Regions from separate parts of the Cribrihabitans pelagius genome, predicted to be linked through region 1. Evidence: riboswitches for the same ligand, from Rfam matches in the RefSeq annotation. Region 1 holds a riboswitch; each other region holds the start of a gene.

Evidence for each region. Region 1 has a riboswitch for cobalamin ahead of ACOHX0_RS10165 (hypothetical protein). Riboswitches for the same ligand answer to the same signal wherever they lie in the genome.
Region 2: it holds a riboswitch for cobalamin, as region 1 does, so the genes downstream of both, ACOHX0_RS05405 (DUF1636 family protein) here and ACOHX0_RS10165 (hypothetical protein) in region 1, are expected to answer to the same signal.
Region 3: it holds a riboswitch for cobalamin, as region 1 does, so the genes downstream of both, ACOHX0_RS00875 (aromatic ring-hydroxylating oxygenase subunit alpha) here and ACOHX0_RS10165 (hypothetical protein) in region 1, are expected to answer to the same signal.
Region 4: it holds a riboswitch for cobalamin, as region 1 does, so the genes downstream of both, ACOHX0_RS05475 (CbtB domain-containing protein) here and ACOHX0_RS10165 (hypothetical protein) in region 1, are expected to answer to the same signal.

What each region holds. Positions count from the first base shown of each region.
Region 1 covers NZ_JBMERR010000009.1:101,464-109,071, forward strand. Annotated here, with positions in the region: gene ACOHX0_RS10140 (ATP-binding protein) at 1-1,435, shown strand, start outside; gene recR (recombination mediator RecR) at 1,531-2,130, opposite strand; gene ACOHX0_RS10150 (YbaB/EbfC family nucleoid-associated protein) at 2,340-2,684, opposite strand; gene ACOHX0_RS10155 (DNA polymerase III subunit gamma/tau) at 2,836-4,674, opposite strand; gene ACOHX0_RS10160 (protein-tyrosine phosphatase family protein) at 4,985-5,515, shown strand; gene ACOHX0_RS10165 (hypothetical protein) at 5,550-5,957, opposite strand; cobalamin riboswitch at 6,063-6,293, opposite strand; gene ACOHX0_RS10170 (TetR/AcrR family transcriptional regulator) at 6,312-6,983, opposite strand; gene ACOHX0_RS10175 (alpha/beta hydrolase family protein) at 7,059-7,608, shown strand, end outside.
Region 2 covers NZ_JBMERR010000004.1:148,863-156,470, forward strand. Annotated here, with positions in the region: gene glpD (glycerol-3-phosphate dehydrogenase) at 1-827, shown strand, start outside; gene cobO (cob(I)yrinic acid a,c-diamide adenosyltransferase) at 1,547-2,182, opposite strand; cobalamin riboswitch at 2,235-2,466, shown strand; gene ACOHX0_RS05405 (DUF1636 family protein) at 2,564-2,992, shown strand; gene cobW (cobalamin biosynthesis protein CobW) at 2,995-4,029, shown strand; gene cobN (cobaltochelatase subunit CobN) at 4,154-7,399, shown strand; gene cobG (precorrin-3B synthase) at 7,396-7,608, shown strand, end outside.
Region 3 covers NZ_JBMERR010000001.1:190,077-197,684, forward strand. Annotated here, with positions in the region: gene ACOHX0_RS00865 (DUF1523 family protein) at 1-70, shown strand, start outside; gene ACOHX0_RS00870 (dihydrofolate reductase family protein) at 105-641, opposite strand; cobalamin riboswitch at 914-1,111, shown strand; gene ACOHX0_RS00875 (aromatic ring-hydroxylating oxygenase subunit alpha) at 1,219-2,454, shown strand; gene ACOHX0_RS00880 (FAD-binding oxidoreductase) at 2,459-3,544, shown strand; gene ACOHX0_RS21885 (GFA family protein) at 3,624-4,073, shown strand; gene ACOHX0_RS00890 (DUF5928 domain-containing protein) at 4,194-5,771, opposite strand; gene ACOHX0_RS00895 (sulfotransferase family protein) at 5,911-6,729, shown strand.
Region 4 covers NZ_JBMERR010000004.1:163,335-170,942, reverse strand. Annotated here, with positions in the region: gene ACOHX0_RS05500 (protein NO VEIN domain-containing protein) at 1-626, shown strand, start outside; gene ACOHX0_RS05495 (CHAD domain-containing protein) at 1,721-3,259, shown strand; gene cobF (precorrin-6A synthase (deacetylating)) at 3,232-3,990, opposite strand; gene ACOHX0_RS05485 (hypothetical protein) at 4,067-4,573, opposite strand; gene ACOHX0_RS05480 (CbtA family protein) at 4,638-5,330, opposite strand; gene ACOHX0_RS05475 (CbtB domain-containing protein) at 5,335-5,505, opposite strand; cobalamin riboswitch at 5,541-5,747, opposite strand; gene ACOHX0_RS05470 (DUF1636 family protein) at 5,884-6,219, opposite strand; gene cobA (uroporphyrinogen-III C-methyltransferase) at 6,216-6,974, opposite strand; gene ACOHX0_RS05460 (cobyrinic acid a,c-diamide synthase CobB) at 6,971-7,608, opposite strand, start outside.

The DNA.
Region 1 (7,608 bases):
CGATGGCCCGCCAGGGCCGCCAGCCGCGCCTCTGCGCGGCCTGCTGCCCCCGGCCGCCGGCGGCCTGGAGGGCGGCGGCTCAGCTCCCATTGCGTATTCCCGATGCCAGGCGCTGCGCAACCGGCGCGGCACTCTGATGGGATGCTTCGTGCTTTTGGATGGGACGCCGCTCCCGCCTCTGGGCGCCGCGCTGGGCGAGGCCTTTACCAGCCAGATTCAGCGCGAGCTGCGCCGCCTGCGCGCCCGGGCGCTGCGGCGTCTGCGGCGGCAGGCGCGCCAGCAGGCAGAGAAGAGCGCAAGTCTCGCCCGGCTGGCGGGCGGCATTGCCCATGATTTCAACTATGCGCTCGCCGCCATGCAGGGCCAGGCCGAATTGGCGCTGGCGCATTTCGGCCTGGATGGCAGCCGCCATCCGGCCGCGGCGCAGGTGCTGCTGCTGGAGCAGGGGGTGCGCGCCTCGGCCGCACTGCTGCGCCCCCTCCTGGACTATGCCGGCGGCCCCCGGCCCCCGGCGCACGGGCAGGCGCTCTGCGACCTGAACACCGAGGTGCAGGCCGCCGCCGGGATGCTGGATGCTGGCTGTGCCGCGCCGGTGCCGCTGCAGCTGGACTTGAGCGCAGCGCCGCTGCCGCTGCGGGGCGATGCGGCGCAGCTGCGCCAGCTGGTGCTGAACCTCTTGCAAAACGCCGCCGAGGCGCGGCTGCCGGACCCGAACGGACCCGCGGCCCGCGGCATCCAGCTGGCCACCGCCCGCGCCAGCCCCTGCGCATCCGAACGGGCCGCCATGCTGAACGGCAATCTTTTGCCTTCCGGCCCCTGCACCGCGCTCGAGCTGCGGGACAGCGGCACTGGCATGGCCAGCGAGACCCTGGGGCGGATATTCGACCCCTTCTTTTCCACCCGCCCTGGCCGCCGCGGTCTGGGGCTGGCCGCCGCGATGGGCATCCTGCGTCGCCACGGCGGCGCGGTGGCGGTGGAGAGCGCCTTGGGGCAGGGCAGCTGCTTCCGGCTCTACTTCCCGCTGGCTGAAAACGCTGCCCGCGGCGCTGTGGCTGCCTCAGCGCGCAATCCGGCCGCCGCGGCGCCGCGGCGCATTCTGGTGGTGGATGACGAGGACACCGTCTGCCGCGCCGTGGCCGGGCTATTGCGCCTCAAGGGCTGCACGGTGGAGCTGGCGGACAGCCGGGAAGCGGCGCTTGAGGTGTTGCGCCGCGGCGCGCCGCTCAGCGGCGCGGTGATCGGCATGAACTTGGCGGGCCACTGCGGCTGGGCCACGCTTGCGTCCTTGCGGGCGTTGCAGCCGGGCCTGGCTTGCGTGATGATGAGCGGCTTTGCGGTCAGCGCCGCCGCGGCGGGCTATCCCGAACTTTCCGGCGTCGAGGTGCTGGACAAGCCTTTCTGCAAGGAACAGCTCTACCGTGCAGTGCTGCGCTGACCGGGCGCGCGCGCCGCTGCAGCCCGAGGGCGCCGGAAAACGCGCGTTTTCCGGCCAAAATTCCGTGCCGGAATTTTGCGCCGCCTGCCGCGCCGCTAGATTTCCTTGCGCGCCCTCAGCGCGGCCGAGATAGTGCCGTCGTCGAGATAATCCAGCTCGCCGCCGATCGGCACTCCCTGCGCCAGCGAGGTGAGCCGGACCTGGCCCTGCAGCTGGTCGGCGATGTAATGCGCCGTGGTCTGGCCCTCGATCGTGGCATTGAGCGCCAGGATCACTTCGCGCACCGCCTCAGCACCAACCCGGTCCACCAGCCGGGGGATGCGCAGCTCCTCCGGGCCGACGGCATCCAGTGCGGACAAAGTGCCGCCAAGCACATGGTAGCGGCCCTTGAACACGCCCGCGCGCTCCATCGCCCAGAGGTCGGCGACATCCTCCACCACGCATAATTCGCCATTGGCGCGCGCTTCGTCCTGGCAGATCGGGCAGATGTCATCGGTACCCACGTTGCCGCAGTTGAGGCACTCGCGGGCGCTGGCGGCAACCTCTCCCATCACGTCGGCCAGCGGCGTCAGCAGAAGCGCGCGCTTGCGGATCAGATGCAGCACCGCCCGGCGTGCCGAGCGCGGCCCCAGCCCCGGCAGTTTGGCCATCAGGGCAATCAGGGTCTCGATCTCGCCGGTGGGATTGTCGTTCATCGCTCGGGACCTTTCCTTGCCGTCTCATATAGGCGGGCCCGTGCAGGGGAGCGCAAGGCCGCGGCAATAAAATGTGCGGGGTTTGTTTGCGGCTTGCGGGCGGGCAATGCGCGGCGGCACGGCAGCCGTGCGCAGGGCTGCGGCCGGGGCCGGACAGAGAAAAGGCGGCCCGCGGCCGCCTCATCCGTCGCGTGTGAAGCAAGGAGGGCTCAGAACGGCAGCTTGATGTCCTTGGGCAGGCCCATGCTTTCGGTCAGCTTGGTCATCTCTTCCTGCGCTTTTTCGGCTGCCTTGGCCTGGGCGTCCTTGATCGCGGCGAGGATCAGGTCCTCGACCACTTCCTTGTCGTCGCCGTTGAAGATCGACGGGTCGATGTCCAGCGCCTTCAGGTCGCCCTTGGCCGAGGCGGTGGCCTTCACCAGCCCGGTGCCCGCTTCGCCGGTGACCATCACGTTGTGCAGCTCTTCCTGCATTTCCGCCATCTTGGACTGCAGCTCCTGCGCCGATTTCATCATCTTGGCCATGTCGCCAAGACCGCCGAGGCCTTTGAACATCTGTCTTCTCCTAGGATTCCGGTTTGCAGCGTAGATACGGGCGCCACCGGCCTCAGACAAGGGGCGAGGCCGGGGCAGGGCGGGTTTTCCACCGCCCCTGGAGCGCGGGCCGGGACATTTACCGGGCCGGAGCGGGGCGGCGGCGGGGCGGTCAGCCGTCCTCGAACGGGTCCCACTCGTCTTCAACCTCGGGCAGCGCTTCGGCCGCGGCGCCGGCCGCGAGCTCCTCGGCGGTGCGTATTTGCTTGATCTTCGCTTTCGGGAAGGTTTCCAGCACCGCCTGCACCAGCGGGTGCGCGCTGGCCTTCTGCCGCAGGGCGTTTTCCTCCGCGTCGCGCACCTCGGCAATTGTCGGCGCGTCGCCGTCGGGCGCGATGGTCACTACCCAGCGGCTGCCGGTCCAGTTCTGCAGGGCGGTGCCCAGACGCGCCGCGAGGTCGCGCGGTGCCTGCAGGGCGGGGGTGAACTCGATCCGGCCCGGCTGGTAGGAGACCAGCCGCACACCGGTTTCCACCTCCACCAGCAGCTTCACGTCGCGGTTGCTGCGGATCAGCTCGACCACATGCTCAAATGACGGGTATCGCGCGAGGGCCGAACTCGCGCGGGGCGCCAGCGCCGCCGCCTGGCCCGCGCCGCCTGCGGATGCTCTGGTCTGGCCCGGTGCGGCCCCCATGGGCGCGCCCTGCGGCGGGGCCGAGGCTCCGCCGCCCCCGCCCGCCGCAGGCGCGCCCATGCTCTGCACGGGCATCCCGCCATTTCCGCCCGGACCGCCATTCGGAGGCGGCGGGGTCGTGTCCTGCAGCTTGCGGATCAGCTCCTCGGGGGAGGGCAGGTCGGCGACATGGGTGAGCCGGATCACTGCCATCTCCGCGGCCATAATGGAATTCGGCGCGGCGGCCACTTCCTCCAGCGCCTTCAGGAGCATCTGCCACATGCGGGTGAGCACCCGCATCGGCAGGTTCTGGGCCATTGTCTGGCCGCGGGCGCGCTCGTCGGGGCTGACGGTGGGGTCCTCTGCGGCTTCGGGGGTGATTTTCACGACCGAGACCCAATGGGTGATCTCGGCGAGGTCGCGCAGCACCGCCAGCGGATCGGCGCCCTCGGCATATTGGCCGGAAAGCTCGGTCAGCGCCCCCGCCGCGTCGCCCTTCAGGATCATGTCCATCAGGTCCAGCACCCGGCCGCGGTCGGCAAGGCCGAGCATGGCGCGGACCTGCTCGGCCGTGGTTTCCCCGGCACCGTGGGAGATCGCCTGATCCAAGAGCGAGGTCGCATCGCGGGCCGAACCTTCGGCGGCGCGGGTGATCAGCGCCAGCGCGTCATCGGCGATCTCAGCGCGCTCGGCAGCGGCAATCCGGCGCAGGAGGGCAATCATCACCTCCGGCTCGATCCGGCGCAGATCGAAGCGCTGGCAGCGCGACAGCACGGTGACCGGCACCTTGCGGATCTCGGTGGTGGCGAAGATGAACTTCACATGCGCCGGCGGTTCTTCCAGCGTCTTCAACAGCGCGTTGAAGGCGGAGGTCGACAGCATGTGGACCTCGTCAATGATGTAGATCTTGTATCGCGCCGAGGCCGCCCGGTACTGCACCGAATCGATGATCTCGCGGATGTCGTTCACGCCGGTGCGCGAGGCCGCGTCCATCTCCATCACATCGACGTGGCGGCCTTCCATGATCGCCACGCAATGCTCGCATTTGCCGCAGGGCTCGGTGGTGGGGCCGCCGGTGCCATCCTCGCCAATGCAGTTCATGCCCTTGGCGATGATCCGCGCGGTGGTGGTTTTCCCGGTGCCGCGGATGCCGGTCATGATGAAGGCCTGGGCGATGCGGTCGGCGGCAAAGGCGTTCTTCAGCGTGCGCACCATCGCGTCCTGGCCGACCAGGTCGGCAAAGGTCTCGGGGCGGTATTTGCGGGCCAGAACCTGATAGGGGGATTGGCCGGTTTCGCCGCCGGTGCCGCCGGGGGCGGCGCTGGGTGTGTCGCTCATGGTCTCTCGTGCCGGATTCGGGGAGGCGGCAGCGCCGCGTTGCGGGCAAGGTAAGGAAGCGGGGCGGCTTCGTCCACCGCAGAAGGGGCGCGGGGCCGGGGCCGCAGGGAGCCGCGGGGCGCGCCGTGCCAACCAGTTGTGCCAAAAGGCTTGGGAGGGCGGCGCTTTCGCGGCTAGGCTGCCAAAGTCGGGTCCCGGTCACGGGGCGGACGGTGCGAAGGGGCGGCGGCAGCGGGAGAGTGCCATCATGTCCAGGGATAATCCCGGCGCGGCAGGGCCGGGCCAGCAGGAGCCAGTACAGCGGGAGCCAATGAAGGAGGCCGGTGCGGAGGGGCTGGCGATTCACGCGCTGCCAGTCGCGCGCGGCATCCTGGCGCTGTGCCCGCTGCCCGGGGCAGGCGGCGATTACCGCGGCGACCTGGCCGATATCGGCGGGTGGCAGCCGGGATTGGTGATTTCGCTCACCACTGACGCAGAAAATGCAAGCGTCGGCGGCCAGCTGCTGGGCGCCGACATCCAGAGCCTCGCTTGCCGCTGGGTGCATCTGCCGGTGCCGGATTTCCAGGCTCCGCCGCCCGCGGTGGCGGCGAAATGGCCCGCCGCCAGCGCCGCCGCGCGCCATGCGCTCAGGGGCGGCGGCCGGGTGCTGGTGCATTGCCGCGGCGGCTGCGGCCGCTCGGGCATGGCGGTGCTGCGGCTGCTGGTGGAATGCGGCGAGCCCCCGGCCAAGGCGCTGGCCCGCCTGCGCGCGGTGCGCCCCTGCGCGGTGGAAACCCAGGCGCAGATGGACTGGGCCTGCGCGCCCTATTGGGCAGGAGAGCAGGCGCCCGGCCAGGGCTGAGCCGGGCCGGGGCTGCAAAACGCGGCCGTGCCGCTCAGAGCGCCATCATCCGCTCGGCGTCCCGCGCCTCTGCGGGCTTGGGCAGCGCCTCGACCAGCGCGCAAGGACGGCAGCTGCCGCCCTGTGCCGCGGTGAAGGCGCTGCCGCCGCGCCGGAACATCGCATCGGCATAGCGGTCGAGCTCTGCGGGATCGGCGTCCTCATCGGCGCCGCAGAACACCCTAATGCCTTCGTGGCTGGCCGCAAAGCGCGCCGGGCAACCCTTGGCGCAGCCTTCCAGCGCGGTGCTGCCGGAAATCGAAAAATCCGCCTGTGTCAGCGGCTTGGCCCTTGTCATCGCCTCGGCCAGCTTGGCCACCATCTGCTCCGCCGCCGGGCAGGGCCTGCCCAGGTGCAGGCAGGTTGTTGCGGCGTAGAAATGTGTCTTGTCCGTCCAGATCATCAGCGCCCTCCGCGCTTGGCGGGGCAGCTGCCGGGACCGGTTCCAAATGATCTGCGCCCGTGAGCACCGCGGCCATCCGGACCCGCCCGGACACCCCGCCGGTTTCGAGTTTCACGTGTGACGGCAGGTCTCCTGACTCGCGGGTCAAAGCGTCCCCGATCCTTCCCGGCGCGGCAGGGCCGCGGGCCAGTGGTGATCTTCGGGGTTGCTCGCCGCTCACAGTTGCGGGGGCAGTCGCGGCATTGGCCAGGCTGCAAAGCCGGGCCGCACCGTGTTCCCTTTTCACCCCGGGCAGCAGAACGCGTGCCGCGGGAAACCGTCACCCCAAGCGGTAGCGGCTCTCCCGCCGCCGCGTCAATCGGTTTTCTGCGGCTGCGGGGCCTGCGGCGCCGTTTGCGGCAGCGCCAGCTGCGCGGGCAGGGCGCGGATCACGTCCGACGAGCGGCGCACCCGTGCCAGCTGCCAGCCGCCCTGCAGCAGGATATAGAAGTTCTCCGCCGCCGCGCGCGCCTCAGACTCACTCATTCCCAGACGGCGGGCGTGGGCGGCGGTCTCGCCGATCCAGCCCTCGAACAGCTCCGCCGCGTGCTGGTGCAGCTGCGCGTTGTCCGGCCCCTCGAACAGCGTGGCCGAGACCGGGCAGCCCGCCCATTTGCCGGAGGTATCGAAAAGCTTCGCAAGCTTGTGGCAGACCGTCACCGCGCCCTCACGGAAGCTGGCGGCAGGCTCGAAGGAGACCGCGATCAGCCGCAGGATCTGGTCCGAGGCCCAAGTTGCCGCCGCCATCGCGAGGTCGGATTTGCCGTTCGGGAAGTGGTGGTAGAGCGAGCCCTTGGGCGCCTCCGCCGCGGCCAGCACCTCGGAGAGGCCGACGCCGCTGTAGCCTTTGTCGCGGAACAGCACCGCAGCGGCCAGGATCAGGCGCTCCCGCGTGGGCCGCGGCGGAGCACCGCCGGCCGGATCGCTGGCGGCCTGAGCGGGGGTGGCGGAAGAAACTGCGGGGGAAGGTGTCGTCGCGTCACGCATGGCGCAAGCTTGACAGGTCTAGACCGGATGGTCCAGTGGTGGAATTAGACCAGTTGGTCTAGGAGAGGTCTTGCCATGCTGGACGACACATCAGCCAAATCCGCCGCGGTCCGGGAAGAGCCCGTGCGGTTCGCGTCGGGCAATGCGAGGCTGGCCGGAAGGCTGTTCCGTCCCGAGGGGCCTGCGCGGGCGGCGGTGGTGCTCAATGGCGCGACCGGTGTGCCGCAGAGCTTCTACCGGCATTTCGCGCGCTGGCTGGCCGCTGAGCAGCAGCTGGCGTGCCTCACCTATGACTACCGGGACTTTGCCGAGTCGGCGCAGGGCCACCCGCGCCGCTCGAATGCAACAATGGCCGATTGGGCGCTGGCGGATCAGCCGGCCGCCCGGGCCGAGATGCGGCGGCACTATGCGGGCGTGCCGCTGTGGGTGATTGGCCATTCTTTGGGGGCGATGCTGATGCCCCTGCAGGATGGCCTCGAAGACGTCGCCCGCATGATCGTGGTTGCGGGCGGCTTGGTGCATCACCACGATCATCCCTGGCCCTACCGCGCGCTGGCGCTGGCCTTCTGGTTCGGGCATGTGCCCGTGGCGGTGCGGCTGGCCGGGTTCCTCCCCGGGCGCGCGG
Region 2 (7,608 bases), on a different contig from region 1:
GCGAGAACGTCCGCCTGGTGCGCGGCAGCCACATCGTTGTGCCCAGGCTCTTCGACCACGGCCGCTGCTATTTCTTCCAGGGCACCGACGGGCGGATCATCTTCGCGATTCCCTACGAGACCGATTTCACGCTCATCGGCACCACCGACGCCGACCACCCGGACCCGGAGACCGCCCCCGAGTGCACACCGGAGGAACAGCAGTATCTGGTTGATTTTGCATCCGGATATTTCAAACAGCCGGTCAAGCGCGAGGATATCCTCTGGACCTACTCCGGCGTGCGCCCGCTTTATGACGACGGCGCCAGCTCCGCCACCGCGGCGACGCGCGAATACGTGCTCACCCTGGACCAGGCGCAGGCGCCGCTGCTGAATGTCTTCGGCGGCAAGATCACCACCTACCGCAAACTGTCGGAGGCGGCCCTGGCCAAGATCGGCGAGGTCTTCCCCCAACTCTCCGGTGACTGGACCGCGGGCGTTGCGCTCCCCGGCGGCGATTTCGCGGTGGCCGAGGTGGAGGCGCTGACCCGGAAACTCGCCGCCGACTACCCCTTCCTGTCCCCCTATTGGGCCGGCCGGATGATCCGCGCCTATGGCACCGAGGCTTGGCAGGTCCTTGGCGAGGCAAGCGCGGCTGCCGACCTGGGCCGGGACTTCGGCGCCACCATCACTGCCCGCGAGCTGGATTGGGCGGTGCAGAAGGAATGGGTGCGCAGCGGCGAAGACTATCTGTGGCGCCGCACCAAGCTCGGGTTGCGGCTGGATGAGGCACAGCGCGCGGCGGTGGATGCCTATGTTGAGGGCAAGGCGGCGCAGCTGGCCGCTTAAGGCGAAAGGCGCGCGCGGCTCCGCGCGGGTGCGAAGTGCCTGCAGCGTATCGCGGGCGCACGCCCCCGGTTTAGCGTCGGGCGCGCGGCGCTTTCGCCCCGCCAAAACGCCCTCCTCAAGGGCGGGCCCGGCATTGAGTACCGGCCCGCGCCGAACAAGGCCGCAGGCCGGCGCGCATCGCCGCCGCCCCCCCACGCGGCAGCCGCACCCGGCCCTGTCATCTTGCCCCAAATACTCCCGCCGGAGGCATCCGCCTCTCACCACCATTTCCTCGGCGCGGAACAAGGCCGAAGGCCGCCGCGCACCGCCGCTGCGCCCCCACGCGGCGGCGATTTGGCCGAGGCTTGGCACTCACTTCCGCCCTTTCGGCGAAGCCGGGCCTTGCCGATCCGCCTGCCGCCCGTTGGCGAACCGTCAGACCGGAACATCACCCGCCCCCGTTGCGCTCACGCCAGATATCCGCGCCCGCGCGCCCGGCAACGCCCGCAAAAAGTATCAGCCCGCCTGACCCGATGTTTCGCGCGCGAAACAACAAGGCAGCATTTTTGACCCAAAGCTCCGCAGGAACGGGGAGGGCTCCCGCCCCTTCCGGCAGGCGCCTCACGGCACCTCCAGAAGCGTTGGGCCGCCCCCGCCCCCCGCGATTTGCAAAGCAAAGCGCAAAGCCTCAAGCCCGCGATTTGCGCAGCAGACCCTCGCCTTCCGCCGCGGCAGACGCTTCAGAACTCCACGCCTTTCTGCGCTTTCACGCCTGCGCGGAACGGGTGCTTCACCTGGCCCATCTCGGTCACCAGATCTGCGATCTCGATCAGCTCCTCCTTGGCGTTGCGCCCGGTCAGAACCACATGGGTCATCGGCGGTTTACGCTCCACCAGGAACTCCAGCACCTCCGCGGGATCCAGGTACTCATAGCGCAGCGCGATGTTGATCTCGTCGAGCAGCACCATCGTGTTCTTCTCGTCCAGGATCATCTCCTTGGCCTTCTCCCAGCCCTTCTGCGCCGCGGCGATATCGCGGGCCTTGTCCTGGGTCTCCCAGGTGAACCCCTCGCCCATCGCGTAGAACTGGCAGAGATCGCCGAAGTTCTCCTCGATTAGCGTGCGCTCGCCGGTGGCCCAGGCGCCCTTGATGAACTGCACCACGGCGCAGGGCATCTTGTGGGCAATGCAGCGCATGATCATCCCGAATCCGGACGAGGACTTGCCCTTGCCCGGCCCGGTATGGACGATGATCAGCCCCTTCTCGCCTTCCTTCGTCTTCATCATCCGGTCGCGGGCGGCCTTTTTCTTGGCCATCTTCGATGCGTGGCGGGCGGCTTCCTCTTCCGAGATGCCGGTTTCAGACTTTTCACTCACGGGCGGGCTCTCCTGCTGTTTGACCCATGTCTTGACAAAGAAGCCCGCGATAGCGCAAGGGGGTTTTGCTGGTTCCTGCAAACGCAGGCGAAGAGGGAATGTGAAGGCCCGCCTCCTGTAGCTTGGGAGAGGGCTCAAGCACAGCCGCCCCCGCGACCGTGACCGGAGAGGTTGCCATGCCACTGGCTGCGCTATCGGGCGCGCCGGGAAGGCAGGATGACCGTCAGGGCCAGATGGCTCTGGGATCCGCAAGCCGGGAGACCTGCCAGCAGAGTGATTTCAACGGGCGGACGGGGTGCGCCGCGACCGGTTGAGGGGCCTGCACGCACACGCCCCTTTCTGGCCGTCCCCGCCTGCCTGCCGCGACAGGAGACGCATGAGATGGCTGAAGACCAGGCGGCAAGCCCCGCCAGCCCCCAGGAACCACAGGGACCGCAAGGACCCGTGACGCTGACTGTCTGCCTCACCTGCCGCCGCGAAGGCACCGACCCCGAGGCGCCGCGCCCCGGCAGCATCCTGCTGGCAGCACTGAAGGAAGCAGGCATGCCCGAGGGCGTCACCTTGCGCGGCGTCAGCTGCCTTTCGGCCTGCAAGCGCGGCTGTTCGGTGGCGCTGACCGGCGGCGAAGACCGCTGGAGCTACATCTACGGCGACATGGACCCCGACCAGCACGTGGGCGAGATCCTCGACGGCGCTGCCGCCTATGCCGCCACCGCCGACGGGCTCGTGCCCTGGCGCGAACGCCCCGCCGCCTTCCGCAAACAATCCGTTGCCCGCATCCCGCCGGCCGCCTTCCCGTCCGAGGAGTAACCATGAGCGATCTCAACAAGATCCCCGTCACCGTCATCACCGGCTTTCTGGGCGCGGGGAAAACCACCCTGATCCGCCACCTGATGCAGAACCCGCAGGGCAAGCGCCTGGCCGTGGTGGTGAACGAGTTCGGCACCGCCGGTGTCGACGGCGACATCCTGAAATCCTGCGCCGATGAAAACTGCCCGGCGGAAAACATCATGGAGCTCGCCAACGGCTGCATCTGCTGCACCGTGGCCGATGATTTCATCCCCACCATCGAACAGCTGATGGCGCTGCCCGAAGCGCCCGATCACATCGTGATCGAAACTTCGGGCCTGGCGCTGCCCAAGCCGCTGCTGAAAGCCTTCGACTGGCCCGCGATCCGCTCCCGCATCACCGTCGACGGGGTGATCGCGCTGGCCGATGCCGAGGCGGTCGCCAAGGGCCAATTCGCCCCCGATCTGGACGCGGTGCAGGCCCAGCGCGAGGCGGATGACAGCATCGACCACGAAACCCCGCTTTCCGAGGTGTTCGAGGATCAGATCTCCTGCGCCGACATCGTGCTGCTGTCCAAAGCCGATCTGGCCGGCGACGCAGGGGTGGAGAAGGCCCGTGCCGTGATCGAGGCCGAGGCACCGCGCAAGCTGCCGATCCTGCCGATGAGCGAAGGCGTGATCGACCCGCGCATCATCCTCGGGCTGGGCGCCGCTGCCGAAGACGATCTCGACGCGCGACCCAGCCATCACGACGGCCACCACGATCACGAGCATGACGATTTTGAGAGCATCGTGGTCGAAATGGGCGAAGTCTCCGACCCGCAGGCGCTGCAGAATGCCATCGTGAAACTCGCCCGCGAGCGAAACATCCTGCGCGTGAAGGGCTATGTGGCAGTGGAAGGAAAACCGATGCGGATGCTGGTTCAGGCCGTGGGCGAGCGTCTGCGCGCGCAATATGACAAACCCTGGGGGGCGCAAGCGCGCAAGACCCAGCTGGTGGTCATCGCCGAGCATGACGACATCGACGAACAGGCCATCCGCGCCGAGCTGGGGGCGTAAGTCCTTGCGGGCGTGGGGCGATGGTAGCTTCTGTTTTGTCCGGCCCCTGGGCCGGACAGTCCCCGGCCCCGGGCGGGGGACTGTCCTCCGCGCTTCGAAGCAGCGTTCGCGAAAGGCCTGACCCATGCACGTCGTATTCCGCGAAAGCCACGGCCTTGACGAGACCGACACGCCGCAGGACCTCGCCCAGAGCCCTGCCGACCTCGTGGTGCTGTCCTTCTCCGACAGCGACCTCGGCGCCTTTGCGGCGGGCTGGCACCGCGCCGCGGGCAAGCTGCCCTCGCTGCGCCTTGCAAACCTTGTTGCGCTGAAACACCCGCTGTCGGTCGATGTCTACGCGGAACAGACGCTGGAGGGCGCCAAGGGCATCCTGGTCCGCCTGATCGGCGGCGAAAGCTACTGGCCCTACGGGCTTGCAACGCTCCAGGACCTTGCCCGGCGCAAGGGCATTGCGCTGGCGATCCTGCCCGCCGACGGGCGCGAGGACGCACGGCTGGACGCGCTCTCCACCCTGCCCGTATCCACCCTGCGCCGGCTGCAAAGCTTGTGCGATGCGGGCGGAGCGGTGGCTGCACAGGCCGCCCTGGCGCAGCTGGCGCTGGCGGCGGGGCTTTATGCGGGCCCGGTCACCGGGCTGAAAACGGTGCCGCAGTTCGGCTTCTACGACCCCGAGCGCGGCGTGCTGGCTGATCTGGCCGTGCAGGACAAACCGCTGGTGCTGGTCAGCTTCTACCGCTCTTATCTGACCGCCGCTGACACGGCGCCCGTGGATGCGCTGATCGCGGAACTGCGCGCCCGCGGCTATGCCGCCTTCGGCGCCTTTGCCGCCAGCCTCAAGGCGCCCGCCGCCGCCGGCTGGCTGCGCGAAAAGCTGCCCGCGCTGAACCCCGCGGCCATCATCAACGCCACCGCCTTTTCGGCGCAGGGCAGCGACGGCAGCGCCTCGCCGCTTTCCGCCACCGGCTGCCCGGTGTTCCAGGTAGCGCTTTCCACCGCGCGCAGAAAAGACTGGGCCGAGGCAGACCGCGGGCTGTCGCCTGCCGACCTCGCCATGCATGTGGTGCTGCCGGAAGTGGACGGACGCATCTTTGCCGGTGTGGTCAGCTTCAAGTCGCCGGGCCGGAAGGACCCGGATTTGGAGTACTCCCGCTTTGCCCACCGCGCCGATCCGGACCGGGTGAAAGCCGCGGTCGACCGGGTGGAAGGCTGGCTGCATCTGGCGCAGCGCCCGAATGCGGAGAAACGCCTGGCGCTTGTGCTCTCCACCTATCCGGGGCGCGACCATAATTTGGCCCATGCGGTGGGGCTGGACGCGCTGGCCTCCTGCGAGGAAATCCTGCGCGCGCTGGCGGCTGAAGGTTATGCGGCGGACGCGCTGGAAAATACCGGCCAGCGGCTGATGCAGGAGACGCTGAGCCTGCCTCTGGCGGAGTACCAAACCGCCCTCGCCACGCTGCCGCAGGATTTGCGGAACAGGCTGGCCGAGGCCTGGGGCCGCCCTGAAGAAGACGCCGATTGCCGCGACGGCGCCTTCCATTTCAAGGCTCTGCGCGCAGGCAACGCTTTGGTCGCCCTGCAGCCCGAGCGCGGTGAGGTGAAGACGCGGGCGGATGACTACCACGACCTCGACCGCACGCCGCGCCACGCCTATGTGGCCTTCTACCTCTGGCTGCGGGCGCAAAGCGGCGCGATCGTCCACATCGGCGCCCATGGCACGCTGGAATGGCTGCCGGGCAAGGCGGTAGCGCTGTCCTCCGCCTGCTGGCCCGAAGCGCTGACCGGCGCGCTGCCGGTGATCTACCCCTTCATCGTGAACGATCCCGGAGAGGCGGCGCAGGCCAAGCGCCGCATCGGGGCGGTCACGGTTGGCCACCTGCCGCCGCCGCTGGCGCAGACCACCCTGCCCGAGGGCATGGCGCGGCTGGAGCATTTGCTGGATGAGTATTCCACCGCCGACGGGCTCGACCCCGCCCGCCGCGACCGGCTGATCGGTGACATAAGGGCCGAGGCGCAAGGCACCGGCGTGGAAGCCGACCTGGGCCTCGCCCCCGAGACCTCGCCCGCGGAGGCGATCACCCGCATCGACGCCTTTGTCTGCGACATCAAGGAAAGCCAGTACGGCGAGGGGCTGCACATCTTCGGCAGCGGCCAATGCGGCGCGCAGGAACGCGCCGGGCTGATCGCTGCGTTGGACGGGCGGATGGTCGCCCCCGGCCCCTCCGGCTCGCCCTTCCGGGGCCGCAGCGACGTGTTGCCCACCGGGCGCAACCTCTTTACCACCGACCCGCGGGCGGTGCCATCGCGGGCGGCGCAGGCGCAAGGGGTCAAGCTGGCGGAAGAGCTGCTGCGCCGCCACCTGCAGGACCATGGCGACTGGCCCCGCGGGCTGGTGATCGACCTCTGGGGCTCGGCCACCATGCGCACCGCGGGCGAGGAATTTGCCATGGCGCTGCACCTCGCGGGGCTGGCGCCGAAATGGGACGAGGCTTCCGAGCGGGTTTCCGGCTTCGAGGTGCTGCCGCTTTCGATGCTGAACCGGCCGCGCATCGACGTGACCTTGCGCGTCTCCGGTCTGTTCCGCGATGTGTTCCCCGGCCTTGCGCAGATGTTTGAAACTGCCGCAGCCGCGCTTGCCACACGCGAGGAGGCGGCAGAGGACAACCCCTACCGCACCGAAACCCCTCGCGTCTTCGGCCCCAAGCCCGGCCAGTACGGGCTGTCGATGGGCGCACACCTGGATGACTACTCGGACGAAGCACGGCAGGCCGCGGGCGAGGCCTGGCTCAGCGCTTCATCCCATGCGATCGACGCCAAGGGGGCCATCCGCGATGCCCGCGAGGCGCTGGAGCTGCGGCTGCAAGGCGCGGACAGCTTCGTGCACTTGCAAGATCTGCCGGAAACCGATGTGCTGATGGCTTCAGATTATGCCGCGCATGAAGCGGGCTTCGCGGCTGCCATGGCGCGCGTCGGGCAGCAGGCGCCCGCGCTCTATCACCTGGACGCCACCCGGCCCGACAAGCCGCAGGCGCGGTCGTTGGGCGAGGAAATCGCCCGCGTCACCCGCGCCCGCGCCGCCAACCCGGATTGGGCCACGTCGATGATGGCGCATGGCTTCCGGGGCGCCGCCGAGATTGCCGCAACACTCGACCATATGGCGGCCTTTGCGCATCTGGCGCAGGTGGTGCAGCCGCATCTGTTTGATCTCTATTTCGAGGCCACGCTGGGCCGCGAAGACCTCGTGGCCTTCATGGAGGATGAAAATCCGCAAGCTCTGCAGGCAATGCGCGACAGGTTCCGGGCGCTGCATGAGGCCGGGCTCTGGGTGACACGCCGCAACTCGATCATGGCGGATCTGGAGGGCGCCGCATGAGCGCCGCTTCGCCAGTGCCCAAGGTCTATGGCTGGTGCCCCGGCGCGCTGAGGCCGATGAAGTCGGGCGACGGGCTGGTGGTGCGGGTGCGCGCGCCGCTGGGGCGGCTCACCCCGGCGCAGGCACGCGGGCTGGCGGCCCTGTCGCAGGACCTTGGCAACGGACTCCTGGACATCTCCGCCCGCGCCAGCCTGCAGCTGCGCGGCATC
Region 3 (7,608 bases), on a different contig from region 1:
CGCGGGCGATGCGATCTCCGAACGCGGCGGCCGGTTCAGGCGCTGGCTGGACAGCTGGAAGTCGAAGTGACCGCGGGACGCCGTCCCACGGGGCGGCGTCCCGGTCAGACGATCCGGTAGGTGTTCTGAACCATTCCGGTGCCAAGCCTGCGCGAAGCCTTCAGCTCCAGCCCGATGTCGCTGCCGAGAGGCCCGAACAAGGAAATGCCGCTGCCAATCAGCACCGGTACGGTGGTGATGGTCAGATCGGCGATCAGACCTTGGCGCAGGAAAGACTGCACCAGCCTTCCGCCGTCGATATAGGCGCGTCTCCAGCCCTCCTGCTGCAGCTCTTGCATGAGGCCGGCGGGAGACGCGCGGCTCAGCTGGACCTTGCCCTGCAAATGCCCGGGAATGTCCCCGCTGGTCAGGCTGCTGCTCAGGACGATAACCGGCTTTGAATAGGGCCACTGGCCAAACCCGAGCACTTTGCGGAAAGACCCCGTCCCCATGACAAGGCCGTCGACGCTGTCCATGAAGGCGGCAAAGCCGCTCTCCTCCTCGCTGATGCCTGGCTGCCGGGTCAGCCAATCGAGCGAATGGTCCTGTCGGGCCACGTAGCCGTCCAGGCTGGTGGCAATGAAAACATGGCCGGTCGTCATCTGATACTCCCTCAACCGCTGCCGCCTCGTGCCGCCAAGCATACCCGGAAAACGTGTCTGTGCGCAGGGGGGCAGCCCGCCTTCGGCCCGGGCAGCGATTCGGAGGGCTCCGCGCTGGAAAGCTGCTGGTCCTCAGGGCTTTGCCGCAAACAGAGGGCAGATTGCCGGTTTGATATCCCGCCGCCTGAACCGGCTCCGGGACGCGGAACCCGCATGTCTCTTTCCGGTTTCCGCGGGTCGGATTTGTCGCCGTAAAGGCCGCGGAAAAAGGGCAATTTCCGCCGCAGCAAGGTGCCGTCCTTCGGGGCGGAGAATTGGGAAGCTGGTGAAACTCCGGCACTGCCCCCGCAACGGTGAACCCGGGCAAGGCATGGCAGATCGCCACTGAAGCGCGCGCTTCGGGAAGGTGCCATGCCCGCCGCAAGCGGCGCCGGGCAAGTCCGGAAACCAGCCTTGCCAGAAAACGTCAACCGCGGGCGGCGGCGGGGCGGTTGCGGGCGCGTGCCCGCGGCCTCTCCCGGCTCATGCCCGCACCCAGCCAACAGGGCCGCGGGGATGCGGCCAAGGAGACAAACAGATGCTTCAGGACAGTGAAATCCTGGCCAAGCTGATGGCGCGGCAGCAGAATTATTCCCTCGAACAGGCGTTCTACACCGATCCCGGCGTCTATGATCTGGACCTGCGCCAGATCTTCTACCGCGAGTGGCTGTTTGCCATCCCCGCCTGCGAGATCCCGAAAGGCGGCAATTACGTCACCCACCAGGTCGGCGCTTACAACATCATCATCGTGCGCGGCAGCGACGGCGAGGTGCGCGCCTTCCACAATGCCTGCCGCCATCGCGGCTCGGTCGTGTGCAAGGCCAAGAAGGGCAGTTCGCCCAAACTTGTCTGCCCCTATCACCAATGGACCTACGAGCTTGACGGCAAGCTGTTGTGGGCGCGCGACATGGGCCCGGATTTCGACGCCTCCAAACACGGGCTGAAGCCGGTGCATTGCCGGGATCTGGCCGGGCTGATCTACGTCTGCCTTGCTGACGAGGCCCCCGACTTCGATGCCTTTGCCGATCTTGCCCGCCCCTATCTGGAGCCGCATGACCTGAGCAATGCCAAAATCGCCCATGAAAGCACCATCGTCGAGAACGGCAACTGGAAGCTGGTCTGGGAGAACAACCGCGAGTGCTATCACTGCGGCGGCAACCACCCCGCGCTCTGCCGCAGTTTCCCCGAGGATCCTTCGGTCACCGGCATCGAAGGCGGCGACACCCCGCCGCATCTGCAAAGGCACTTCGACCGGATCGAGGCAGCAGGCTGCCCCGCGCAGTTCCGCATCGACGCGCGCGGCCAGTACCGGCTTGCCCGGATGCCGCTGAACGAAGGCGCCGAGAGCTACACGATGGACGGCAAACCCGCGGCTGCCAAGCCGCTGGGCCGGGTGCCCTTCGCCGATGCCGGCACGCTTTTGAAGTTCCACTACCCGACCACCTGGAACCACTTCCTGCCGGATCACTCGCTGGTGTTCCGGGTCACTCCGATCAGCGCCACCGAAACCGAAGTCACCACCAAATGGCTTGTCCACAAGGACGCCGCGGAGGGCCAGGATTATGACCTGAAGCGCCTGACCGAGGTCTGGACCGCCACCAACGACGAGGACCGCATCGTGGTCGAGGACAACCAGCGCGGCATCAACTCGCCCGCCTACGAACCGGGGCCCTATTCGCCGTCGCAGGAAAGCGGCGTCATCCAGTTCACCAACTGGTACGGCGCGCATCTGACCCGCGCGCTGACCGGCCGCAACCTGATCGCGGCGGAGTAAGCACATGGGACTGCTCGCCAATTTCGAGACACTGGACGAAACCCTGGCGTGGAAGGACGACGAGATGCTGGAATGCGTCTCGGTTGTGCCGGAAGCGCCCAACACCGCCACCTTCAGCTTCCGCGCGCCTTCGGGCTGCTGGTTCAAGTACCAGCCCGGCCAGTTCCTGACGCTGGAGCTGCCGGTCCCGGAAGGCACCGTCTGGCGCACCTACACGATCAGCTCCTCGCCCTCGCGGCCGCTGTCCATTTCCGTGACGGTGAAGGCGCAGGGCGACAGCATCGGCACCCGCTGGATGCTCGACCACCTGCGCCCCGGCATGCGGCTCAAGGCCTCCGGGCCCGCAGGCGTTTTCACCCTGCCCAGGCGCCCGAACGGCAAGTTCTTGTTCATCTCCGCAGGCTCCGGCATCACGCCCAGCCTTTCGATGACTCAATACCTGTTCGATCGCGGCCAGTCGCCCGACGTCTGCTTCATTAACTGCGCCAAACGCCCGAGCGAGATCATCGCCCGCCGCCAGCTTGAAGGCATGGCGGCGCGGGTGCCCGGCATCAAGCTGCATTTCGTGGTGGAGGAAGACGACCCCTACCAGGTCTGGACCGGCTACCGCGGCCAGCTTAACCAGATCATGCTGGGCCTGATGGCGCAGGACTATCTGGAGCGCGAGGTCTACTGCTGCGGCCCGGAGCCCTTCATGCAGGCGGTGCGCGACATGCTGAACGGCCTCGGCTTCGACATGGAAAACTACCACCAGGAAAGCTTCGGCGCCCCGGTGGAAACCGCAGCCGACGCGCCCGAGATTGACGACGTGATCCCGGCCGAGACCGCCCCGGCCGAAATCCGCTTCGCCGCCTCCGGCGTCACGGCGGGTTGCGCCGAAACCGACACGGTGCTGGCAGTGGCCAAGGCCTCGGGGCTCAACATCCCATCGGGCTGCACCTTCGGCATCTGCGGCACCTGCAAGGTGAAGAAGACCGCAGGCGACGTGCACATGGTCCACAACGGCGGCATCTCGGAAGAGGACATCGAGGCCGGCTACATCCTCGCCTGCTGCTCCAACCCGATCGGGCAGGTCGAGGTCGAGATCTGATTTCAAGGGAGGGCCCGCGCCCCGGGCCCTCCGGTTCTGCCCGGCCGTGTGTGCTGCCTTCAGCCTTGCCCGGTGTGAAGTGTTCCCCTATTGTTCACATGAGCGGGCATCCGGACCGGGGAGGCCAAGCGATGATCAAGGGCAGCGCTGCTGCAAGGCTGTACAATTCGAACTTCTGGCCGAGCCGTCGCTGCTTGGCACCTGCCATTGCTCCCGCTGCCGCAAGGCAGGCGCCAGCAGCATCGTCTTCGTGAAGAAGGCAGACCTGAAATGGATCCAGGGCAAGGACCACGTTGCGCTCTACCAGCCGCCGCCGCCCTACAAATACGGCCGGTGTTTCTGCAGATTCTGCGGCAGCTCGCTGGGAGAGATCCTGTCGGAAGACGACAGCTTCCCAATCGCGGCAAACGCTCTGGACGGCGAGGCCGGGCTCAAGAACCAGTTTCACGAATTTACCGCGGAAAAACCCTCCTGGTACGAGATCTGCGACGCGGCCCCGCAGTCCGGCGGCGCACCGGCGCAAGGCTAGCGCGCAGGCCTGAAGAATTGGCCCGATTATCCGGCCTGACGCAGTGCCTGGACCCAGCCGCCTGACAGCTGCACAGGGCGGGTGTCCCGGGGCAGACCCCAGGCGGGGCACCGGGCCGGCTCAGTCGCCAAACAGCCCCGGCGCCTGCACGACGGCCAGCGCCCGCTCCAGGGGCAGCCCCAGGAAGGCCGCCAGCTGGCTTGCGTTCTCCTCCGCACTGCCGCCATCGCGTATCCGGTAGAGGCTTGCAAACCCCGCCTCTTCGATCTGCGCGGCCTCATGCAGGATATCGTTGCGGATCGCCGGCAACAGCCGTTCCAGCGCCGCGGCCGGGGTTTGCTCCCCGGCCAGCCCGACCCGCCGGGCATGGCCTTCCAGATAGGCGTCCGTGAAGCTGCACTCGATATGCAGAAGCCGCACCTTGGCCCGGTCCGAGGTGAAGTCCCGCATCAGCTCCATGCCGGAGGGGTCGAGGCAGAGGATCAGCCGCCGGTCTCCGAAATAATCAAACAGCATCCGCACCAGCGCCCGCCGGTGCCGGGTGCGCTTCTCCAGCGCCCCCTCGATGCCGCCCAGATTGGGCAGCGGCGTGTCTTCCTCGTCAAACAGGTACTCGATGGCGGGCGTCTCCGTCTCATGGCGCAACTGCGCCAGAAGCCGCTTCGCCACATGCCATTTCTTGCAGACCACCAGCAGCAGCTCGCGGTCATGGCCCAGCGTGCTTTCGGCTTCCCAGAACCGCGGCGCAAACCGGCGCCCGCGGCGGCCGCGCTGCACCAGGAACTCATAAAGCGCGCGCCCCTCGTCCGAAATCGGGAACGCAACCCCTTCCGCCGCATAAAGCGCCCCCAGCCGCGCCTTGAGATCCTGCGCCTCCGGGCTGATCTTGCGGGCAAAGAGGAAGTCCTGGCTCAAGAGCAGGTCGTAATGGTCGTTGTAGAAGGTCACCGGCATCCCGTAGTCGCTGAACATCAGGAAGGTGAGGGTGCGGCTCTCAATCTCCTCCTCCGCCACCAGGTGGCGCGCCAGCGTCTGAAAGAAGGTCTCGTCCGGGATCCAGGTGGTGCGGAAAAAGCGCGTCACATCCGGGCGCTGCTGGAGGAAGGCGAGGATGCGCTCCACCGTGCGCCGCCTGAGGCACCACCACTGGCTGCCGATCTGCATCCGCAGATCTTCGGGAATGCGCCGCTTCAGCCCCAGCCGCCTCTGCAAGGCGTGGCTCGCGTAGAACAGCCGCTTGTTCTTGCGCTCGTTGAAGACATGCCGGTAGATCAGCCGGTCCTTGCGCATGCCGGTCTTGATCCAGCCGCTTTCGAAGAAATCGACGCTCTCGATGAAGTCGCAGTCACGGGCGTCCAGCAGCCGGTGGGCGTATTCGGCGGTCTTGATCGCCATGCAGTCGCCCGACAGCAAATAGAAGTGGCTCGCGTCCGGGAAGGCGTCGGCTGCGGCCTCCAGCGTCAGCAGCGTCGCCTCCACCAGCGACCACTCACCCCAGCCGCATTTGATGCGCCGCGGCGCGAAGGTGACGCCGGGGTTGCCGTCCAGCGCGGCGCGCAGCCTGCGGTAGTCGGCCCGGGGCGCGCGGCCGTCGAAATGGATTGCCACACGGTCGCCCGCCGCCGTCAGCTGTTCCGCCTGCTGCAGGATCGCGGCCGGGTCTTTGTGGCACAGAAGGATATACGCAATCTTAGCCATTTCTGCGGAATAACTGCCTCGGCCTGCCTGGTTTCCGCCCTTGATACGGGCGGGGGCCGGGCGAATAAACCGGATTGTTTCCGGCGTGCGAAAGATGTCAACTACTGCGGCAGGCAGGACAAAGGCGGAGCAGCGGCAGATGGGATTTCCCGGCACCTGGATGACAGAAAGCGAAAGCGTTCTCTATCGCGTGGTGCCGAAATGCGCCTGTTCGACCATCGGCCAGATCCTCTACTACTCCGATCACGGGCGCTTCTTCGAGGGCGACATCCACGATTCCACCGAAGGCCTGCACAAATGGGCGCAGGCGGAAAGCCAGCCGGCGATCAGCGCCGCCGTGCAAAAGGGCAGCACTTATGCCTTCACCTGCGTGCGCAATCCCTATACCCGCATCCTCAGCTCCTTCTTCGACAAGATTTGCGGCATCCAGCGCAACGGGCGGCGCTACCGCGGCAACCTGGTGCCGGAGCTCGCCTATCGATACGGGGTCGAAGCCGGAGGCGAGGACGGCAAGCAGGCGTTCGACCAGATCGCAAGCTTCCGCCGCTTCCTGCTGTTCGCGCGCGACACCATCCGCTGGCGCCGCCCGATGGAACCCGACATCCACTGGTCCGCGGTCTCGGGCCATGTGTCGACCTTCATCCAGAATGGCGGCCGCTACGACCGGATCTTCTGGACCGAGGATTTTGCCGCCGGCATGCAAGGGGTGCTCGACGCGATCGAGACGCCGCACGCGGTGGACCTCGCCTCGATCCCGCGCTTCAACGAAAGCGAAGGCCACGGCCCCAAGCGCGCCCACCCGGTCGAGGACTACTTCGACGACCTCTCGATGCATCTCGTCTACGAGATCTACAAGCGCGATTTCGAGCTGTTCAAATACGACTTCGAAAACCCGGCCAACAAGATGCCGGTGGGCGAGATCGACCTCGACGAGGTGCACGCCAAGCTCGGCGGCTAAGCCCGCTCCGCGGCTGAGGGGCAGGGGGGCAGGAGGCTCCCGCGCCTTCGCCGCTGCATCAAAGATGCAGCACGAAGCCTTGGGCCGGGCGCCGCTGGCGCGGCCCCGCGCCTGCCGCCCCCGGGCCAAGCGTCCTGGCAGGTATTATTCCGCCTTCGTGCACCGCATGCGGGAAGGCGCGCCAAACCTCTTGCCGCCGCCGTCTGCGGAAAGCCCCCCTCCAGCGGGTCCGGAATGAAGCGGACGGTATAGCTGGCGGTCAGATCTCTCTTGTACTTGCGCCAGAACTGACCGTCGCGGGTTTCCGTGACGGCCGCGGGGATGCCGGCAACTTTCCATTTCAGCCGGTACGTCCCATCGCGCTTTTTTCTTAACTTCGCGGCTTTGCGTCCCTTGCAGACGTGCTGCGTCACCCGGTCATGGGCGGAACCTGCCCCGTTCTCCGCGCCGGTGACGAACCCATCCGCCCGGGAGGTGAATTCACGGTCAGCAGGGCGCCGGGAGGAGGTGCTGCCGTTATGGGGGCAGGCGTATTTTTCGGTGGCGGCAGTTGCTGGGGCCGGAGCTGCGAGGAAAATGAGCGCGGCAATGGATCTAAGCATGTTTTCCCAATATTTCCCCAGCGGCAATTGGCTTCGGCCGATCCGCCGGACGGAGTGTTTCAAGCCGTTTGCGCGGGCATCTGATCCGTGCTCCAAAGAAAACGCATTGGCCTTTTCCCGGGCGGCTCAGCCCCGCTCCCGATGCAGCCCCCAGGCCGCACTTTCTGACCTCAAATACCCCCGCCGGAGGCCCGCCGTGCGCCAGCACGGCGCCCTGCCCGACACCGCCAAGCGCACGGGCGGCCGCGCTGGGCTGATGCAAGAGATTTGTCGGCAA
Region 4 (7,608 bases), on a different contig from region 1:
TTCCCGGCTATAAACCTGCTTTCAACTTCCAGATGTCATTGGCAGACGCGGTAGCGCGCTGGCTGGCGCTGAACCCCGCTTGGCTCGCCCGCAGCCCAGGACTGGGACGAGCGGGCGGCCTGCGGGAAACAGCGCAAATCTGGATCGGGCCGCCGCCTGCGCTGTCGAACCAGCCGCCACCGCAGGAGCTGGAGCAGATGCAACACGTCGCCCGCAAATTCGACGTCGCAGGCCGGGACGAGCGCAACCGCGCCTTGGGCCGCGCGGGTGAAGAATGCGTGCTGGCGCAGGAGCGGGCGTCGCTGCGATCCGCCGGCCGCGGCGACCTCGCGCGCAAGGTGCGCTGGGTCTCTGAAGAAGACGGCGACGGTGCGGGTTATGACGTCGCCAGCTTTGCGCCCGATGGCCGTCCCCGCCTGATCGAAGTGAAAACGACAAACGGCTGGGAGCGCACGCCCTTCCGCATCAGCCGCAACGAGCTGGCAGTGGCCGAGGCACGGCGGCCGGAATGGTGCCTGTTCCGGATCTGGAACTTCTCCCGGGCGCCGAAAGCGTTCGAACTGCACCCGCCGCTGGACGCGCATGTCCCGCTGACGGCGGCGTCCTTTCAGGCGAGCTTTCAATAACAGACAGCAGCAGCCCGCCCCGCCTGATCACGCCCCAGCCTGATCCTGCACCCTGGCCGCCTTGGCGCCCGGGGGCAGGCAGCTCTCTGCGGGTGAGCTGCCCCACGCTGTCCTCCGCCAATCCCACCGCCTTGCAGTGCTTGCGGCCGATGCCGATCTTGGTGAAGACGTCCTCAAGGCCCCCCGGCCGCAGGACCGGCAGCAGCGCCCTGGCCGCGCGGCAGGGGCAAGGAACCTGCTCTCCATCATCGCCGCGGCGCGTGCCGCCGGCAGGCCGGCAAAGCCGCAAGACGCCGCTTGCGAAGCACTGACTGCAAAATGGTCCAGGCCCTCAGGAAACTTCTCGACCCTGGCGGCCAGCGAAGCCTCATCCATCATACCCCACGCCAGCCCGTGCAAACGCGCCGCCTCCGCCACGGCCAAGCCTGCGGCCCCGGCCCGCCCGCCGGACCCGGCAACCGCAATGCGCCGGGCCGCGCGTCCGCATCAATAGCTTCGACCGGGAGGAGGCGCTCACGGCGCTCGAAACCGGCCGGCTGGACATCCTCGCCGCGCTCGTCCCCCCGCGCCATGGCTGCCGGAGACGCCGCTGTTCGAGGACGATTGCGTCACATTCTTTGCGCCCGCCCCCTTGGACAGCCCGCCGCAAACGCCCGATGTCTTCTGCGGTGCCGGTCCCCGCCTGGTCTCGCTGGCCGGCGGTTTCGAAGGCCGGGCCGATGAGCAGCGGGGCGGTCGGGGCCGCCGCCGCCGGGTGGCTGCTTCGCCCGCCCGCCGCCGCGGAGGGCGGCGGCGGGGGCAGGGCTGCACGGGCTCGCCTTTTGCCCGCAGCCACTGCCCGCGCGCCGTTTCACCACCAGCCTTAACCGCCGCCGCCGCGCGGCCGGGGCTCTGCCCTGGGACTGGCCCGCCGCGCGGATCGCCGCCGTGCTGGAGGGCTGCGCGGGGCGGGCCGGCCGGGGTGGGGGAGGGGCCTGCGCTGGCCGGGGCGGGCAGGCGGCCTAGGTTGCCCTTAAACCCATCCGCCGCCCGCCGGCGCCGCGATCGCGGCCCAGCCGCGGCCCAGCCGTTTCCCAATCCCGGCCCGCAGCCCCATGCCGAATTCCCTCCGCCACCACCTCCTCCCCGGCCGAATCCCCGGCCCGCAGGACTTGGGTTGCGGCAGCGCGGCGCTCACGCTCTCCATCACATCAACCCGCAACCCGGTGCCGGTGCGGCTGCTGGACAGTTTCGACGGCACCCTGCACCACAGCGGCCGCCTTCTGCTGGAGAGCGCGGGCACGCTCCACCTGTTCGGGCCGCGCGCCAGCCTCAGCCAGCCCGCAGGCGGCGGCGGGCTGGTCAGCGAGCTGCCGGAAGGCCCTGTGCAGCAGGTGCTCAAACAGCTTTGCCCGCTGCGCCGCCTGCTGACCCAGGCCGAGGGCCGCCTCACCCGGCACAACCTTCGCGCTGCCCGCCGGGGCAGGCCGCGCGGGGCGCTGACGGTCTACGGCGTCGAGACACCGCGCGGCACGGCCAGCCTTCTCTGCAGCCAGCTCAAGGGCCGCAAAGCGGCGCCCGCGCTGGACCGCCACCTCAAGGCGCTGCGCGCAGAGCCTGCGGCGCCCGCCGCGCTATTTGCCCTGCTGGTGCCGGACCGGCCGCGCTACAGCGCCAAGCCGGTGCTGCCGCTTTCCCCCGGGCAGCCCGCGCATGAGGCCGCAGGCCGGATCCTCGCCGCCCATCTGGCCGCCGCGCGGCAGAATGAGCCTGGCATCATCTCCGATCTGGACACCGAGTTCCTGCATGACTACCGCATCGCCCTGCGCCGCATCCGGGCGCTGCTTTCAGGGCTGAAAGATGTGCTGCCCGCCGAGGACGCCGCCCGCCTGCGCCGCGATCTCAAGGCGCTGATGACCCAGACTAACGGGCTGCGCGACCTCGATGTCTGGCTGCTGGAGCAGGACCGCTTCCGCGCCATGCTGCCCGCATCGCTGCACCCGGGGCTCTCCGCGCTGTTTGCCGCCATCCGCGCCAGGCGTGCCGCCTGCCAGCGCGAGCTGGCGGCCCGCCTCGGCGGCGCGGCCTACCGCTGGCACATGGCCGGGCTCACCGCTGAAGCCGCCGCTGCCCGCCCGCAAGGCTCCGGCGCGGCGCTGCCGGCCGGCGCGCTGGCCCGGCAGCTCATCGCGCGCCGCCACGCCAAGCTCTGCCGCGCCGCCGCGCGCATCACCGCTCAAAGCCCCGACGCCGAGATCCACGCACTGCGCATCGGCTGCAAGAAGCTGCGCTACCTGATGGAGCTCTTTGCGCCGCTGTTTCCCGCCGCCGAACTGAGCCAGGCGCTGAAACCGCTGAAGCGCCTCCAGGAGAGGCTTGGCCGCTTCAACGATTGTGCCCAGCAGCAAGCGACGCTCCTGGAACTGGCCGCCCGGGGCCTCACCACTCCGAAAGGGAAATCCGACTCCGCCGAGGCCAAGGCCGCGCTGGCTGCCGGCGCGATGATCGCGCTGCTGCACAAGGAGCAGCAGGCGGCGCGCGCCCGGCTTGGCGAGCGGCTCGACGCCTTCACCAGCTCCGCCGCACAGGCGCGTGTCCTTACGCTGTGCAATGGCGGCTGCGCCGCTCAGGCCCCGGCGCGGCGCAACAGGTAGATATCCATGATCCAGCCATGCGCGGCGCGGGCCGCCGCGCGGGTCTCCACGATATCCGCCGCGACGTCGCCCAGCGGCCCGGCAATGGAAATCTCGTTTGCCATCCCTGCATAGGCGCTCCACCAGATATCCACGCCCTCGGAAGCGATCGCGCGGAAAGAGCATTCGCCATCCAGCATCACCACCAGCGTATCGGCGCTGCCGGGCCAGCCGCCCTCGCGCAACTGCCGCCCGGTGGTGATGGTGAAGGGCGCGCCGATGTCGTTGAGCGGCACCGCATGTGCCGCCGTCAGCGCCTGGATCGAAGTGATGCCCGGGATCACCGTGAGCCGCAGATCCGCCTGGGCCTTAAGCCGGGCGGCAATCCGCATGGTGCTGTCGTAAAGCGACGGGTCGCCCCAGACCAGGAACCCCGCCTTGCCGCCCTCGGGCAGGGCTTCGCACAGCGTCTGCCACCAGATCTCCGCGATGGCGTCGTGCCAGTCATCCACCCGCTGGCGGTAATCGCGGGTTGCCTCGTCGCGCCGGGGCAGGGCGAACTCCACGATTCGCGGGCCGTCCCCCTCGATCGCCTGCGCGCAGATATCCTTGCGCAGGCCAGCGAGGTCATCCTTGCCCGCGCCCTTGGTGGGGATCAGGACCACGTCCTGCGCATTCAGCGCCGCAATCGCCTGCAAGGTCATGTGCTGGGGGTTGCCGGTGCCGATGCCGATCAGGGAGAGCTCAATCATGCCGGGGCCTTCTCGCTGGAAGCGCGGCCCCCGGACAAGGGCAGCGCGCGTGTATTCCGCTCGTCTGGGAACAGGCTCAGGAGCCTTCGCCATCACCCTGCACGGTGACGCTGGCCGAGACCGGCTCACCCTCGACCGTCAGCGGGCTGTGGCTGTTGGAGTTGAGCGAGACCGTCACTTCGGCTCCGCCCGCGGGCAGGGAGGGGATATGCAGCCACTCGGCATAGAGCCGGGCGATCTTTCCGCCGTTCACATAGACATGCGCATGACCCTCGCCGGGCACATCCGCGGCGGAGGCATTCTGCGGGGCAAAGCGGAAGTTCTCCGGCGTGACCTGCAGGTTCCATCCGGACATCGGGTCCTTCAGCAGTTTGAGCGCAACCCGGGGCGCATCGCTGCCCGCGGGAAGGTCCAGCACCGCCTCATGGGCGTGGCCTGCCATTTCCGCATGGCCGCCGCCGTGAAGCGCCGCGCTGCCGTGGTCGTGGCCGTCGAAGGTCACGCCATTCCCGGCCGCAGTCACAAAGCCCGCGCCGCCGCCGAAGACCAGCCCGATGGCAAAAAGAGCAAGAGAGCGGGACATCTTCTTATCCTCGTCAAAAGAGCGCCCCGCCGGTCTGCACCGGCGGGGCGGGAAGTGCTGCGGGTCAGGCCGCGGCCGCTTCGCGTTTGCCTTCGGCTTGCCAGAAGTGGCCTGCGAAGGTGCCCAAGAGCACCCAGGCCGCCATCCCCACGCCAAAGGCGCGGGCGGCGAACAGCGCGCCGATTTCGGTCGGCACCGGGCCGGAGAAGCTCTCGGGCTCGGGCGCGCCCGCCACATGCGGTGCGAGCAGCAGCAGCGCGGCGATCAGATAGGCGGTCAGCCCGCCGCCAAAGGCAATGAGCCACATGGCAACCCCCGCCGCCGCGACCGTCAGCGTCCACCAGACCTGGCGCAGGCCGACATCGGCCGCCGCCACTCCCGGCACCTCGGGCGCCAGCGACAGGCCGGGCGCGAAGTGGAAGGTGATGAATCCCGCGAGCCCCCACAACAGCCCGGTGCGCGCGGTGACGGCATGGCCCTGGCGCTCGGCCAGCGACATCAGCGCCACCATCACCAGCGCATAGCCGGTGTAGGTCAGCATGGTGAAGATGATGCTCAGCCCGTCGCGCATCACGTCGATGCCGGGCAGCTCGGGATGCGCCGAGATCGCGGCACCGCCGAAATGCACCAGCTCACCGGATTCGTAGAGCTCCGCATGCAGCAGCACCGGCTGCACGAAAACGAGCTGCAGCAGGGCGGTAATCAACCCTGCTGCAGCGCCAGCGAACAACCCGCTGGTCAGAATGCGGCTGAACATGGCCCTAGTGGCAGGGGAAGCCGGTGGCGTGGCGCACGTCATGCGCCGCGTCATGCAGGGCAGAGGCCTGCACGTGGCCGGTCAGCGTGACAATGCCCAGTCCCAGGACCACGGCAAACAGGGCCGGAATCAGGCTGGTGCCGGCGGCAGATGCCAGATGCGTTTTCGTCGTCATGTCTTTCCTCCTAGCCGTCACACCCGACGGCACAAGTTTTCTGTTCCGACACGGCCGGTCTCCTGACTCGCGGGTCGCTGCGGCTGTCCTCCTTCCCGGCTTGCGCCAGTGGCATTGGACGGCCGCTCGCCGCTCACAGTCGCGGGGGCGGTTGAAGCTTCGGCGCCGCGATTTGGTCCGCCGTTCCTCATTCCCGTTTCAGTCCTGGCGCTTGGCACCACTGGACACCGTATCGCTTTGTTGTGCCCGGCGCGGGCCGCTCCGGTCAAGGCTGAAACCGTCCTGTTGCGCAAGCTTCGCGGCAGGGAACCGGAAAATGGAGATTTTCCGGCCAAAATTCCGTGCGGGAATTTTGTTCCGCCCGCCGCATGCGCGGGCTCAGCTGTTTTGCGCCGGAATTCGGGCCAGCGCCTTGAAGCGCAACGCCCCGAGCGGGCGCGCATCGGCGAAATTGCCGTCGGGACTCGCGCCATACATCTGCAGGAAGGTCATCAGGTCCGGCAGGTCGGCGGCAGTGATCTCGCCAAACAGATAGGCGGTCTTGCCGCTCTGCCGCACCGCCAGCGTTTGCGGACGGCGGCAGCCGGACATGCAGTCCGCCTGCGCCAGTTCCGCCCTCAGCCCGGCGTCCTGCAAGGCCGCCGCGAGCTGATCCGGCAGCTGCGGGTCGGCGTCCCGGCAGGTGCGGCAGAGGGTGATCGCGGGTGTGCTCATGCGCCTGGTGGCGGGTTTGCAGGCGCAGCGGGCAGATCGCTGCCGGCCAGCGGCCCGTAGAGGATCAGCACCGGCGCGCCGGTCTCCATCTTGCGCAGCACCTGCGGCAGCTCGCCCACCGTGTGGCAATGCAGCGACTGCGCAGGCGTCGAGACACCCAGCGCCAGCAGCGCGCGGGTTTCCGGCGGCAGCCCGGCCTGCATCAGCTTCTCCGCCAGGGCTGCGAAGGTGCGCTTGCCCATGTAGACCACGGTGGTCGCCTCCGGATCCGCCAGCGCCGCGAGGTTCAGGTTGTCCGGGAGCCCGCCGGTCACGTCATGGCCGGTGATGAACTGCAGCCGCCGTGCCGTCATCCGCCGGGTGAGCGGGATGTTCGCCGCCGCCGCCGCCGCCGAGGCCGCGGTCACACCGGGCACGATCTCAAAACCGATTCCGGCCGCGCGCAGGGCGGTGATCTCCTCCTCCAGCCGCCCGAAGACGCCCGAGTCACCGGATTTCAGCCGCACCACATGCGCACCCGATGATGCGTATTCCACCAGGAGCTGGCTCACGTGGTCCTGCCTGGGCGAGGGGCGGCCGGCGCGCTTGCCGACGCCGACCAGATCGGCATCCGGACGGGCATGGGACAGGATCGGCCCCGAAGACAGATCATCGAACAGCACCGCGTCCGCCGTCTCCAGCCGCTTCACCGCCTTGATGGTCAACAGCTCCGGATCGCCCGGGCCGGAGGAGACGAAGCTGACAAAACCGCTCATGTCCGCTCTCCGGTGATGAGGTGGAAGAAGGTGCCGGTGACATGCCCCTTGACCGAGCCGGTCTCGGGCACCGGCCTGCCGTCGGCGTCCATCACCTGCGCGAGCGGCGCGTCGGGTTCGTCCAGGATGGTGGAATAGTGGAACTCATGCCCGCGCAAGGCTTGGCCCGCGGCAAAGCCCGGCATCGCCGATTGCAGCACCGCACGGCGGTAGCCGAGATGGAACTTGCGCTTCTCGTAGGAGGTCACCAGCCCCAATAGCCCCGCCATCCGGTGGCGGTTGCCCGCCTTGTCGATCAGCGCCTCGCCCAGCGCCATGTAGCCGCCGCATTCGCCATGCACCGGCCTGGTTTCCGCGTGCCTGCGCAGGCCCGCGCGGAAGGTTTCCGCCGCCGCCAGCGTACCGCCATGCAGCTCCGGGTAGCCGCCGGGCAGCCAGACCAGATCGGCGTCCTGCGCGGGCGCCTCGTCGGCAAGGGGCGAAAACGGCAGGATCTCCGCGCCCGCCGCGCGCCAGCCTTCCAGCAGGTGCGGGTAGGTGAAGGAAAATGCCGCATCCCGTGCAAGCGCAATCCGCTGGGCCGGCGGCGCGGGCAGGCTGGCCGGGGCGGGCGCCTGGCCGGCCAGCGCCGCAG